DNA from 2 places in the Microbacterium betulae genome. Region 1 is predicted to be linked to the other one. Evidence: predicted binding sites of a transcription regulator. Region 1 holds the regulator's gene; the other holds the start of a gene.
The links. The regulator HrcA, encoded in region 1, represses chaperone genes, less so after heat shock. The targets are predictions, from matches to a motif close to TTNGCACTCGNNNNNNNCGAGTGCNAA.
Positions count from the first base shown of each region.

Region 2: a site for HrcA is predicted at 2,998-3,024, ahead of groES (co-chaperone GroES). Genes of this name have one in related genera too.

Region 1 covers NZ_CP118157.1:1,793,899-1,801,088, reverse strand. The annotation lists gene N8K70_RS08445 (HIT domain-containing protein) at 1-274, opposite strand, end outside; gene N8K70_RS08440 (16S rRNA (uracil(1498)-N(3))-methyltransferase) at 298-1,029, opposite strand; gene dnaJ (molecular chaperone DnaJ) at 1,040-2,152, opposite strand; gene hrcA (heat-inducible transcriptional repressor HrcA) at 2,208-3,248, opposite strand; gene hemW (radical SAM family heme chaperone HemW) at 3,332-4,549, opposite strand; gene N8K70_RS08420 (DUF1990 family protein) at 4,549-5,199, opposite strand; gene lepA (translation elongation factor 4) at 5,227-7,077, opposite strand.
Region 2 covers NZ_CP118157.1:2,654,401-2,661,590, reverse strand. The annotation lists gene rimI (ribosomal protein S18-alanine N-acetyltransferase) at 1-325, shown strand, start outside; gene tsaD (tRNA (adenosine(37)-N6)-threonylcarbamoyltransferase complex transferase subunit TsaD) at 325-1,392, shown strand; gene N8K70_RS12605 (hypothetical protein) at 1,389-1,730, shown strand; gene N8K70_RS12600 (class I SAM-dependent methyltransferase) at 1,774-2,961, opposite strand; gene groES (co-chaperone GroES) at 3,108-3,404, shown strand; gene rarD (EamA family transporter RarD) at 3,561-4,508, shown strand; gene N8K70_RS12585 (ABC transporter substrate-binding protein) at 4,794-6,077, shown strand; gene N8K70_RS12580 (metal ABC transporter substrate-binding protein) at 6,332-7,190, shown strand, end outside.

The DNA.
Region 1 (7,190 bases):
CGTCTGCGCCGGTGTTGAAGATCAGTCGGAACTGCCCGCCCGCGCGCTCGTCGGCGAGCCCCTGGGCCACCGCGACCACCTCGGCGAGCAGATCGGGGTCGCCGGCTGCGAGCTCGGCGACGTCGCGGTAATCCTCCGTCTTGGGGATGACGAGCAGGTGCAGCGGCGCCCGCGGGCTGATGTCGGTGATCGCGAAGACCCTGTCGGTCTCCGCGACGATGTCGCCCGGGATGTCGCCCCGCAGGATGCGCGTGAAGATCGACGGCTCGCTCATGGGTTCGAGTCTAACGACCAGGGCTACCAGCGCCCCAGCCCGGCGTTGACGACGGCGAGCGCCGCGGGGCCCGCGGTGGACGTGCGGAGGATCGTCGCCCCCAGGCGCACCCGCTCGGCTCCCGCCTGCGCGAGACGGTCGAGCTCCTCGGGGGCGATGCCGCCCTCCGGCCCCACCACGAGGACGACGTCGCGCGCGTCCGTGAAGGAGACCTCGGTGAGCGCGGTGTCCGCGGTCGGGTCCAGCACGAGCATCCGCGCCTGCGCCGCACGCTGCGCGAGCGCAGCGATCGCCTCGACGGGAGCGACCTCGGCGATCCACGCCCGATGGGCCTGCTTGGCCGCCTCGCGCACGATCGCGGCCCAGCGCGCACGGCCCTTCTCGGCCTTGGCGCCCTCCCAGCGTGAGACGCTCCGCGCGGCCTGCCAGGGAACGACGCCGTCGACGCCGAGCTCCGTGGCCGCCTGCACCGCGAGCTCGTCCCTGTCGCCCTTCGCGAGCGCCTGGACGAGGACGAGACGGGGACGCGGTGCCGGGACGTCCTCCCGCGCCGTGATCCGCACGACCACGCGGTCCCGTTCGACCGACTCGCACGTGCCCGTGATCCACGCGCCCCGCCCGTCCGTCACCGTCACGCCCTCGCCGGCGCGCACGCGGCGCACCGCTGCGGCGTGGTGCGCCTCGGATCCGCCGAGCTCGATCGCGTCGCCGACGGCCGCCTCTGCGGCGGAGGGGTCGTGGAAGTGCAGCGCCATGGCCCGCCCCTCAGCCGCGGAACCTGTCGCGGAGCTTCGAGAACAGTCCCTGCTGGAACTCCGCCAGTCGCGGCGACGGGGCCTTCGTGCGCCTGGCCAGCTCCTCGAGGAGCTCGCGGGTCTTGTGATCGACCTTCGTCGGCGTGACCACCTGCACTCCGACACGCAGATCGCCGCGACGCGAGGAGCGGAGGCCGGTGATGCCGCGATCCCTGACCGTGAGGATCTCGCCCGACTGGATCCCGGCGCGCACCTCCACCTCCACGGCGCCGTCGAGGCCGTCGATCGACGTGGTCGTCCCGAGGATCGCGTCGGTCATCGACACCTCGAGCGTCGCCAGCAGGTCGTCGCCGTCGCGGCTGAAGACGGGGTGCGGGGCGACGGTGACCTCGACGTACAGGTCGCCGTTGGGGCCGCCCGCCTGCCCCACCTCGCCGGAGCCGGGCAGCTGCAGCCGCAGACCGGTCTCGACGCCGGCGGGGATGTCGAGGGAGACCGTGCGGCGCGATCGCACCCTGCCCTGCCCGTGGCACGTCGTGCAGGGCTGCGGGATGACCGTGCCGTAGCCCTGGCACGTGCCGCAGGGCTGGCTCGTCACCATGTTGCCGAGAAGGCTCCGCACCTGACGCTGGACGTGGCCCGTGCCGCGGCAGATGTCGCACGTCTGCGGGCTCGTCCCGGGCTGACAGCACGAGCCCTGGCACGTCTCGCACAGCACGGCGGTGTCGACCTCGATGTCGCGGTGGGTCCCGAAGACGACGTCGCCCAGGTCGAGCGTGACGCGGACGAGAGCGTCCTGGCCGCGCTCCCGGCGGGACCGCGGCCTGCCGCTGCGCCCGCCTCCGCCTCCGGCCGCGCCGAAGAAGGTCTCGAAGATGTCGCCGAAGCCGCCGAAGCCCGCTCCTCCGAACGGGGACTCGTCCCCGCCCATGTCGTATCGGCGCCGCTGCTCGGGATCGCTCAGCACGTCGTACGCGTGCGTGACCGACTTGAACTCCTCCGCCGCCTCCGGCGCGGGGTTCACGTCGGGGTGCAGCCGGCGCGCCAATCGGCGGTACGCCTTCTTGATGTCCTCCTGCGAAGCGTCCTTCGACACACCGAGGGTCTCGTAGTGATCAGCCACGTCAGCCTTCCTGCGGACGCCGTGCGTCCGTGCCGTGATCCGTCCGGACGGTGCCTCAGCGCCGTCCCTCGTCTTCGTCCAGCAGCCTCGTGAGGTACCGGGCGACCGCCCGTACCGCCGCGAGGTTGCGCGGATAGTCCATACGGGTGGGGCCCATGAGCCCGATGCGCGCGGCCCCGACCGCCGAGTCGTACTCGCTCGCCACGATCGACGCCTCCGCGAGCCCGAACGCGGCGTTCTCCCGTCCGATGCTCGCCGACAGGCCCTGGCCGTCCGCGACCATCTCGCTCATCAGCCGCAGCAGCGTGACCTGCTCCTCGATCGCCTCGAGGAGCGGGTGGATGCTCCCGCGGAAGTCCTGCTCCCGCTTCGCGAGCGTCGCCGACCCCGCCATCATGAGCCGATTCTGGCGGAACTCGTCGAGCTCCTCCGACGCGGCGACGGCCACCGCGTGCAGCGCCGCCTCCGCGGGGGTGAGGTGCACGCTCGCCGCGGTGCGCGCGAGGGACAGCTGCTCGGCGGCCTCGGCCACCGAACGCCCTGTGAGGCGCGGGATCAGGCGTGCGCCGACCGCCGCCACGCCGGCCTCGTCGAGGGGCTGGGGCAGGATCGTGATGCGCTGCGAGACGCGACCGGTGTCGGTGACGATGATGACGAGCAGCCGGTGCGGATCGAGCGGCACGAGCTGGACATGGGTGACGTTCGCCCGGGAGAACGAGGGGTACTGCACGAGCGCGACCTGGCCGGTGAGCTGGGTCAGCAGCCGCACGGTGCGGGCGAGCAGCTCGTCGAGGTCGGCGGGGTCGCCGAGGAACGCGGTGATCGCGGCGCGCTGAGCCGAGGAGAGCGGGCGCAGCTCCGCGAGATGGTCGACGAACACCCGGTACCCCTTGTCGGTCGGGACGCGGCCCGACGAGGTGTGCGGCTGGGCGATGAGCTCCTCGTCCTCGAGGAGCGCCATGTCGTTGCGGATGGTCGCCGCGGAGACGCCGAAGGAGTGCCGGTCGACGATCGAGCGGCTGCCGACGGGCTCATGGGTGTCGACGTAGTCCTGCACGATCGCGCGGAGGACCTGAAGGCCGCGCTCGCTGACCATGTGCGCTCCTCTCCCCTGGCACTCGACGACTCCGAGTGCCAGTCTACCGATCCGCGGCCGTCGCCGGGGCGCGCCGCGACGCGTCAGGCGGTGAGCGCGCGGACCACCGCGTCGGCGAGCAGCCTCCCCCGCAGCGTCAGCACGATCCGCCCCTTCAGCGCCGCGGCGGGCACGACGAGACCGTCCGCGATGAGGCCGGCGACCGCGCTGCGCGCCCCCGCGTCGAGGTCGTCGATCGCGAGCCCCTCGCGGATGCGGCTCCGCAGCAGCACCCGCTCCAGCGTCCGCGACTCCTCGTCCGGCCGCTCGCGGCCCGCCGCGGGAGACTCCTGCGCCGCGAGGCGCTGCGCGTAGGCGGCGGGATGCTTGACGTTCCACCAGCGCAGTCCTGCGACGTGGCTGTGGGCCCCCGGGCCGAAGCCCCACCAGTCGGCCCCCGTCCAGTAGGCGAGGTTGTGCCGCGACCGGTGGGCCTCTCCGCGCGACCAGTTGGAGACCTCGTACCAGTCGTAGCCGGCGTCGCCGAGCGCCGCATCCGCGAGCGCGTACATGTCGGCCTGCAGGTCGTCGTCGGGCGCGGGCGCCTCGCCGCGCCTGATCTGGCGGGCGAGCTTCGTGCCGTCCTCGACGATGAGCGCGTATGCGGACAGATGATCGGGATCGAGCTCGAGGGCCGCATCGAGCGAGGCCCGCCAGTCGTCGAGGGTCTCGCCCGGCGCTCCGTAGATGAGGTCCACGCTCACGTCGAGGCCGGCCGCTCGGCCCGCCTCCACGGCCGTGCGGACGTTCGACGGGGTGTGGGTGCGGTCGAGCGCGGCGAGCACGCGGGGCACGGCCGACTGCATGCCCACGGACATCCGCGTCACGCCCGCGTCGGCGAGCTCGTCGGCGACCTCCTGCGTGACCGTGTCCGGGTTCGCCTCGACCGTCACCTCCGCGCCGGGCGCGATGCCGAACGCGTCGCGGACGCCCGTCAGCATCCGTGCGAGGTCCCCGGCGGGCAGGAGGGTCGGGGTCCCGCCGCCGAAGAAGACCGTGCTGGCCGGGCGGCTCCCCGCCGCCTCCCCGAGGACCTCCCTGGCCAGCCCGACCTCCTGCAGCAGGACGTCCGCGTACTCGTCCTGGCGGGCGCCGCGCAGCTCGCCCGAGGTGTACGTGTTGAAGTCGCAGTAGCCGCAGCGGACCCGGCAGAACGGCACGTGCAGGTACACGCCGAAGTCCGTCGACGGGTCGAGCGGGAGGTCATGCGGCAGCCGCCCGTCGGCGGGAGCGGGATCGCCGACGGGAAGCGGGCCGGCCATCACGTCCCCGTGCTGAACAGCGGCGAGATCGCGCGCAGGTACGCCGCGAACAGCGCCTTGCGGCGGCGCCTCACGAGGCCGCGGAAGATCCGGTTCCCGAGCGAGACGGGGCGATCGAAGGCGCGGACGTCGAACCAGACCTCGTCGTTGTCGCGCCATTCGATCAGGAAGGACTCCTCGCCGCTCACGACCGACTCGCCCACCGTGCCGAGGGCGAAGCCGACGCGGCGCGCCTCCTCGATCACGAAGATGACGCGGAGCTCGGCGTCGGCCCGGGAGCCCCCCACCTTGCCGTGGACCGTGACGGTCGTCCCGGCTCCCACGAACGGCGTGCCGTCCGCGTCGAAGCGCTGGTCCTGGTCGGACCGGCTCGGCGCGACCGCGTTCCCCTCGTCGTCGAAGCTCACGCCCGTGTACGTCGGGCCGGGGGCAGGGCGCACATCCGTGAGCACGAGTCCGGCGCCCTTGAGCGCCCCCCACGAGAGGAGGGAGTCGACCGCCGTGCGGAACCGCTCCTCTCCGCTGCCGATCCGCCACGCGGCGGCGGCGGGGATGCTGCCCTCCGGCGGATACTGCAGCAGATCGGGCGCCTGCGTGGCCCCGACCGCTGCATAGTCGACCGTCTCGTCTCGGAAGGTCGCCCGGCGCATGGTGTCCACCCTAACCGCAGCCCCTGGCTACTTCGCGGACTTCGACTCGACGTCCCCGGACAGGGCGGCGATGAACGCCTCCTGGGGGACCTCGACGCGGCCGACCATCTTCATCCGCTTCTTGCCTTCCTTCTGCTTCTCGAGGAGCTTGCGCTTGCGGGTGATGTCGCCGCCGTAGCACTTGGCGAGCACGTCCTTGCGCATGGCGCGGATGTTCTCGCGCGCGATGACGCGCGCCCCGATCGCCGCCTGGATGGGCACCTCGAACTGCTGACGCGGGATGAGCTTGCGCAGACGCTCGGTCATCGTCGTGCCGTAGGAGTAGGCCTTCTCACGGTGCACGATGGCGCTGAAGGCGTCGACGCGGTCTCCCTGCAGCAGGATGTCGACCTTCACGAGGTCGGCCTCCTGCTGCCCCTCGGGCTCGTAGTCGAAGCTCGCATAGCCCTGGGTGCGGCTCTTGAGCTGGTCGAAGAAGTCGAACACGATCTCGGCGAGCGGCATCGTGTACTTCAGCTCGACGCGCTCCGCCGAGAGGTAGTCCATCCCCAGCATCGTCCCGCGACGGTTCTGGCACAGCTCCATGACGGTGCCGACGAACTCCTTCGGCGTGAGGATCGACGCGCGCACGATGGGCTCCGAGACCGACCCGATCTTGCCCTCGGGATACTCGCTCGGGTTCGTCACGACGATCTTCTCGCCCGTCTCCGTCGTCACCTCGTAGACGACGCTCGGAGCGGTCGTGATGAGATCGAGGCCGAACTCCCGCGAGAGCCGTTCCGTGATGATCTCCAGGTGCAGCAGGCCGAGGAACCCGCACCGGAACCCGAAGCCGAGCGCGACGGAGGTCTCCGGCTCATAGGCGAGCGAGGCGTCGGAGAGCTTGAGCTTGTCGAGCGCCTCGCGGAGGTCCGGGTAGTCGCTGGCGTCGATCGGGTACAGGCCGGAGAACACCATGGGCTTCGGGTCCGTGTATCCCGGCAGCGCGTCCGAGGCCGGCGTCCGCTGGTTCGTGACCGTGTCGCCGACCTTGGACTGCCGGACGTCCTTCACCCCCGTGATGAGATAGCCCACCTCGCCCGCCGCGAGGCCGTTCGACGGCGTGGGCTCGGGGCTCGACACGCCGATCTCGAGCAGCTCGTGCGTCGCGCGCGTCGACATCATCTGGATGCGCTCGCGCGGGGTGAGCCGGCCGTCCACCATCCTCACGTACGTGACGACCCCGCGGTACGCGTCGTAGACCGAGTCGAAGATCATGGCGCGCGCGGGCGCGTCGACGTCGCCCCTCGGGGCGGGGACCTCGCCGACGAGACGGTCGAGCAGCTCCTCGACGCCCTGGCCCGTCTTGCCCGACACGCGCAGGACGTCGTCGGGGTCGCCGCCGATGAGGTCGGCGAGCTCCTTCGCGAAGCGGTCGGGATCGGCCGCGGGCAGGTCGATCTTGTTCAGGACGGGGATGATCGCGAGATCGTTCTCGAGCGCGAGGTAGAGGTTGGCGAGCGTCTGCGCCTCGATGCCCTGGGCCGCGTCGACGAGGAGGACGGCGCCCTCGCACGCGGCGAGCGATCGCGAGACCTCGTACGTGAAGTCGACGTGACCGGGCGTGTCGATCATGTTGAGCGCGAAGGTCTCGCCGTCGAGCTGCCAGGGCAGGCGCACCGCCTGGCTCTTGACCGTGATGCCGCGCTCGCGCTCGATGTCCATCCGATCGAGGTACTGGGCGCGCATGTCGCGGTCGGACACCACCCCCGTCAGCTGCAGCATCCGGTCGGCCAGGGTCGACTTGCCGTGGTCGATGTGCGCGATGATGCAGAAGTTGCGGATGCGCTCGGGCGGCGTCGCGGCTGGCGGGAGCGGAGTCGTGGCACGGGGGGACATATCCGTCCGATTCTACGGGGCACGGCCCGGTTCCCGTGTGCGCACCGTCGAGCACGGGAGACGGCGACGATCCGTGACATCCCGGTAACCGCGTGTTCATCGTCAGCCGATGA
Region 2 (7,190 bases), 860 kb from region 1:
GCTGCGGGCGCTGTCCGGCTCGCGGGACGCGGATGTGCAGACGATCGCGATCGCCGAGCAGGCGCGCGGGCGGGGCCGGGGAAGGGCGCTCCTGCGCGCGCTCCTCGACGAGGCCGAGCGCCGCCGCGTGCGCGAGGTCTTCCTCGACGTGCGCGCCGACAACCCCGCCGCGCAGGGTCTCTACGCGAGCGAGGGATTCGCGCGGATCGGCCGTCGTCCCCGGTACTACCAGCCGGACGACGTCGATGCGATCGTCATGAGGCTCGACGTCCGCTCGTGGGCGGCCGCGCGCGTCCCCGACCCCGACGACGCGGGAGCCTGCTGATGAACCCCGCCGAACCCCTCGTCCTCGGCATCGAGACGAGCTGCGACGAGACCGGCATCGGCATCGTGCGCGGCCGCACGCTCCTGTCGAACACGATCGCCAGCAGCATGGACGAGCACGCCCGCTACGGCGGCGTCGTCCCCGAGGTCGCCGCGCGCGCGCACCTCGAGGCGCTGCAGCCGGCGATCGAGGCCGCCGTCGCCGAAGCCGGCGTCCGCCTGGGCGACGTCGACGCGATCGCCGTCACGAGCGGCCCCGGCCTCGCCGGCGCCCTCATGGTCGGAGTCGGGGCCGCGAAGGCGCTCTCGGTCTCGCTCGCGAAGCCCCTCTACGCCGTCAACCACCTCGTCGGCCACATCGCCGCGGACATCCTCGCCGCCGACGCCGAGCCGCTCGAGTACCCGACCGTCGCGCTGCTCGTCTCGGGCGGCCACACGTCCCTGCTGCTCGTGCGCGACCTCACGAGCGATGTCGAGCTCCTCGGCGAGACCGTCGACGACGCCGCGGGCGAGGCCTTCGACAAGGTCGCGCGCATTCTCGGCCTCCCGTACCCCGGCGGCCCCGAGATCGATCGCGCGGCCGTCGTCGGCGACCCCTCCGCCATCCGGTTCCCCCGAGGACTGTCGCGGGCGAGCGACCGCGCGAGACACCGCTGGGACTTCTCGTTCTCCGGGCTGAAGACCGCCGTGGCCCGCTGGATCGAGCAGCGCGAGGCGGCGGGGGAGGACGTCCCGCTGGCGGATGTCGCGGCGAGCTTCCGGGAGGCGGTCGTCGACGTGCTCGTCACCAAGGCGCTCGACGCGTGCGCGGAGCACGGCGTGCCGCGTCTGCTCCTCGGCGGCGGCGTCATCGCGAACCGACGGCTGCGCGAGGTCGCCCTCGCCCGCGCGGAGGCCGCGGGCGTCACGGTGCGCATCCCGCCGCTCAGCCTCTGCACCGACAACGGCGCGATGATCGCCGCGCTCGCGTCCGAGCTCATCCAGAGCGGACGGGAGCCGTCGACGCTCGTCTTCGGCGCCGACTCGACCCTGCCCGTCACGGACATCCAGGTGTCCCGGCGCGCATGACGGAGCCGGAGGAGGCCGCGCGGCTCGACGACGCCGAGCTGCTCAACGTGCTGCCCTCCCGGCCGGCCCGGCGCCGGATCTCGCTCTCGAGCCCGTCGATGGTCGTCGGGACGTTCTCGCTCACGATGTCGTGGTTCACGCCCTGGGTCGCGCCGCTCGCCCTCATCGCCGCGCTGCTCGCCGTGATCGCCCTCGCCCGCCGCCATGCGCAGCGCGTGCTCGCCTGGTGGGGGCTGGGGCTCGCCGTGGCCGCGGTGCTGTTCTGCGGCGTCTGGGCGCTGTGGATCGTCGGCCAGCTCGGCGAGGCGCCGGCGCTCGAGCTGCCGTCGCTGCCGTAGTCGCGGGGCATCCGCCGACGCCCGATCGGACGGGTGCCCCGCCTCACACCCTCTCGGCGAGCACGGCCGTGCGGCGGCCGGCGATGCGGGTGAGGAAGAGCGTCGCAGAGGCATCGCCCTTCAGGCCCAGCCGCCTCCGCAGCAGCGCCGGGTCGACGTCGACGCCGCGCTTCTTGATCTCGAGCGTGCCGATGCCGCGTTCGCGCAGCGCCTTCGCGAGCGCCTTCGCGTCGGCCGGGAGCGTCTCGCGCACGCGGAACGACGACACGAACGGCGTCGTGAGGGCCGCGTCCCCCGTGAGGTAGGCGATGCCCGGCGCCACGGGGCCGGCGTCGAGCGACCGTGCGACATCGCCGACGAGACGCGCCCGGATGACGGCGCCCTCCGGCTCGTGCAGGTATGCGCCGAGCGGATGCACGGGCTCGTCCTCCGCGTCGGCGGCGGCCGTCAGCTCGTGCGCCTCGTCGCCGCGGACGACGAGCGCCGACCGTCCGATGTCCTCGCGCGCCAGCGCTCCCGACCACAGCACGAGCTCGACGGTCGACCCGTCGACGCTCACCCACTGCGCCTCGACGCCCTGCGGGAGGGTCGCGCGGTCGTGCGCCGGCCCGAGCTTCAGGCCCACGGGCAACCGCTCGCCCAGCGCATGAGCCCAGCCGAGCGAGGGCGAGTAGTCGGATGCCGACACGCGGCGTGTCTCGGAGTGCCCGGCCGTCCGGCGGGCCGGGTCGAGCCAGACGGCGTCCCAGCCGTCGAGATCCACGTCCTCGGCGCGCGCCGAGCGGACCTCGACGGCATCGCCGAACGGACGGAGGTTGTACGCCGCGAGCGCCGCGGTCACGGGGTCGGCGTCCACGGCGAGGACGTCCATCCCGAGCCCGGCGAAGCCGAGCGCGTCGCCGCCGATGCCGCATCCGAGGTCCGCGACCCGGCCGACCCCCGCCGCGCGCATCCGCCCGGCGTGGTGCGCGGCGACGGCCATCCGCGTCGCCTGCTCGAGCCCCGCGCGGGTGAAGAGCATGCCCGCCGCGAACGGCCCGAACTTCGTCGCCGCCCGTTCGCGCAGTCGGGCCTGGCCGACCACGGCCGACACGAGCGCGGGCGGGTGGCCCGCCGCGCGCAGCCGCGAGACCGCGCGGGCGACGTCCGCCGTCGTCTCCACGGGATCGAGCCCGTCGAGCAGCGCCAGACCCTCGGTCGTGAGCAGCGCTTCCAGTTCCCCCTGATCCATGCTCCCCATTGTCGCGTGTCATCCCGCGTCATCGACCTGGCACTCGCGTTGCATGAGTGCCAGGTCCGGGCCTACACTCGGATTAGCACTCTCCTGACGAGAGTGCGAATGTCTTCCGTCGAAGCACACGAAAGAAGAGGTACACCGTGTCGGTTTCCATCAAGCCGCTCGAGGACCGTATCGTCATCCAGCAGGTCGAGGCCGAGCAGACCACCGCCAGCGGTCTGGTCATCCCCGACACCGCCAAGGAGAAGCCCCAGGAGGGCGAGGTTGTGGCCGTGGGCCCCGGCCGCATCGACGACAACGGCAACCGCGTCCCGCTCGACGTCGCCGTCGGCGACCGCGTGCTGTACAGCAAGTACGGCGGCACCGAGGTCAAGTTCGGCGCCGACGAGTACCTGGTGCTGTCTGCTCGCGACGTCCTGGCGGTCGTCGTCCGCTGACGAGAGGTCCTTCGAGAGGGCCCGGCGCTTCGGCACCGGGCCCTCTCGGCGTCTCCGGGCGTCTTCCCCGGATGGCAGGATTCCGGCGGCATGTGGCGGACGGAGGCTCTTCGGGCCGGCTCGGCGCCCCGCCGCCGGGTCTAGCCTGGACGGGTGATCCAGCGCCCCGCACCGACATCCGCCGAACGGGAACGGGCGCTCGGCACGGGATACGGGCTCGGCGCCTACGTGCTGTGGGGCGTCCTGCCGCTGTACTTCGTCTTCCTCGCGCCGACGGGCCCCTGGGAGGTCGTCGGCTGGCGCGTCCTGCTCTCGCTGGTGTTCTGCGCGCTCCTTCTCACGGCCACGCGCGGATGGGGGCGGATGCTCGCCGTGCTGCGCAACCGGCGGCTCGCGTCGTGGACGGCGCTGGCGGGCGTCCTCATCTACGTCAACTGGCAGGCGTTCCTCATCGCGACGCAGTCCGGGCACGTGATCGAGGTGAGCCTGGGGTACTTCATCAACCCGATCACGACCGTGCTGCTCGCCGTCGTCGTGCTGCGCGAGAGGCTGCGCCCCGCGCAGTGGGCCGCGATCGGCATCGCCGCCGTCGCGGTCGTCGTGATCGTCGTCGCATACGGCGCGGTGCCCTGGATCTCGCTCATCGTCACCGCGTCCTTCGGCGTGTACGGTCTCGTCAAGAACCGCATCGGCCCGGCGGTCGACGCGGTGAGCGGTCTCGCCCTCGAGACCATGTGGCTCGCGCCCATCGCCGTCGTGCAGCTCGTCGTCGTCGCCGTCACGACCGGCATCACGTACGGCTCCGCCGGCGTCGGGCACACGGTGCTCCTCTCGCTCGCCGGCGTCGCGACCGCCGTTCCGCTGCTGCTGTTCGCGTCCGGCGCGCGACGCGTGTCGCTCACGACCGTCGGCCTCCTGCAGTTCGCCGCGCCCATCCTGCAGTTCATCTGCGGCGCCTACATCCTGGGCGAGCCCATGCCGACCGAGCGCTGGATCGGCTTCGGCATCGTCTGGGTGGCGCTCGTCGTGCTCACCGTCGACATGGTGCGGAACGCCCGTCGCTCGCGCCGCCTCTCCGTGCGCGCGGCGGAGCCCGTCGTCTGACATCCGATTCCTCGCGGGAGGACGATGCCCGTGCGGGGAGGACGTCTGCGCGCGACTCCTCCTCCGCCGGAGCAGCGGATGCCGTGCTGCGACCCCGCGGTGCTGCCCGTCCGCGCCGGAGACGCGCCACACCGCAGATAACGATTGCATCGCGATGCGACCCTGGGTATCGCCTGTGGACGCAAACGGAAACACCCTCGTAGCAATGCATCGGTAGCGTGCCCGCATCGCGGTCTCCACCGCTACCACAACGATCCCCGGATCACTGAGAAAGGACGGGACCACATGGTTCGATCCAGGAAGGCGCTGCTCGGCGCCGTCGCGTTGGCAGGAGCGACGGCGCTCGTGCTGGCGGGCTGCGCATCGGGCGGCACCGACACGGCGGAGTCGGAAGAGCCGGACGACTCCACCTCGGCGGAGGTCGGGGGAGACCTCGCGCTGAAGATCGGGACGGCCCTGCCCGTGACCGGCTCGCTCGCGTTCCTCGGCCCGCCCGAGATCGAGGGCGTCAACTACGCGCAGTCGCTCATCAACGAGTACACGGAGACATCGGGCCTCGAGCTCGACGTCGTCCACGGCGACTCCGGCGACCTCGACAACAAGGCGTACGAGACCGAGATCCCGCGTCTCCTCAGCGAGAACGTGTCGGCCATCGTCGGGGCCGCGTCCTCGGGCGTCTCGCTCCAGTTCATCGACCAGGTCGTCGGCGCCGGGGTCGTCCAGATCTCCCCGGCGAACACCTCCGACGCCTTCACGACGTACGACGACAACGGCCTGTACTTCCGCACCGCGCCGTCCGACGTGCTGCAGGGCGACGTGCACGGCAACTTCGTCGCCGAGCAGGGGTACCAGACGCTCGGCCTCATCGTGCTCAACGACGCCTACGGCACGGGCCTCGCGAGCTACATCACGGAGGCGTTCGAGAACGCCGGCGGCGAGGTCGTCGCGAGCGCGACGTTCAACCCGGGCGACACGACGTTCGACTCGCAGATCTCCGAGGTGCTCGCGGCCGACCCCGACGCGATCTCGCTGATCACGTTCGACGAGGCCAAGGTCATCGTGCCGAACCTCGTGTCGCAGGGCTTCCCCGCGGAGGACCTGTTCTTCGTCGACGGCAACATGGCGTCGTACGAGGCCGACTTCGACCCGGGGACGCTCACGGGCGCCAAGGGCACCTACCCCGGTCCGACGCCGGACCAGGTGCAGGAGTTCGTCGAGGGGCTCGACGCGTACGTGGAGGAGAGCGGAGCCGATGCGCTGAGCGACTACACCTACGCCCCCGAGGCCTTCGACGCGGTGAACCTCATCGCCCTCGCGTCGCTCGCGTCGGGGTCGACCGATCCGGCCGACATCGCGGCCAAGCTGCAGGAGGTGTCGGGCGGCACCGGAGACGGCGAGAAGTGCGAGACCTTCGCCGCCTGCGCCGACATCATCCTCGACGGCGGCACGGCGGACTACGACGGCGTCTCGAGCCCCGTCACGTTCGACGACGTCGGAGACCCGACCGAGGGCATGATCAACATCTACGAGTACCAGGACGACAACACCTACGTGCCGTACGAGGGCTGATCCTCTCCCGGAAGGCCCCGGATCCCGTCGCGGACCCGGGGCCTTCCCCGCGTCCGGGCGCACTCCGCCGCCCCGCCGTCCCCGTCCCCTCCGCGTTCGAATGACGAAACCGTCCCGCTTCCGCCTGCGAGGCGGGACGACTTCGGCATTCGAACGGGGCGGCCCGGACGCACGACGGCCGGGATGCACGCAGGCGCAGGGAGACACGGGGCGATCGGCTTGTTTTCGGTGCGCCGAAAACGTAGGTTTTCGGTGTGCCGAAAAATCTCTTCCGCTCCTTCGGGAGCCTCGTCCTCCTCGCGGCGGCGGCCTCGGGCTGCGCGGCCGGCGGCGCCTCGGGGCAGGACGACCGACCGGTCGTCCTCACGACCTTCACGGTGCTCGCCGACATCGCCCGGAACGTCGCGGGCGACCGCCTCCGGGTGGAGTCCATCACCAAGCCCGGCGCCGAGATCCACGGGTACGAGCCGACGCCCGGCGACATCCGCCGCGCCGCCGACGCCGACCTCGTCCTCGACAACGGCCTGGGCCTCGAGGCGTGGTTCGCGCAGTTCGTCGAGACGGTCGACGTGCCCCACGTCGTCGTCTCCGAGGGCGTCGAGCCGATCGGCATCGCGGCGGACGCGTATGCCGGCCGCCCCAACCCGCACGCCTGGATGAGCCCGCTGAACGTGCAGACGTACGCCGACAACATGGCCGAGGCGTTCGGCGAGCTCGCGCCCGAGCACGCGGCGGAGTTCCTCGCGAACGCGGACGCGTACAGGGAAGAGCTCCAGACGGTGCAGGACGACCTCGTCGACAGGCTCGCCGGGCTCCCCGAGAACGAGCGGGCGCTCGTCACGTGCGAGGGCGCCTTCTCGTACCTCGCCCGCGACGCGGGGCTCACCGAGGCGTACATCTGGCCGGTCAACGCCGAGCAGCAGGCGACGCCGCAGCAGATCGCCGCGGCGATCGAGTTCGTCGAAGACGACGGCGTGCCCGCGGTCTTCTGCGAGTCGACCGTGTCGGACAGGCCCATCCAGCAGGTCGTCGACGCCACCGACGCGGTCTTCGGCGGGACGCTCTACGTCGACTCGCTCTCGGAGGAGGACGGGCCGGTGCCGACGTATCTCG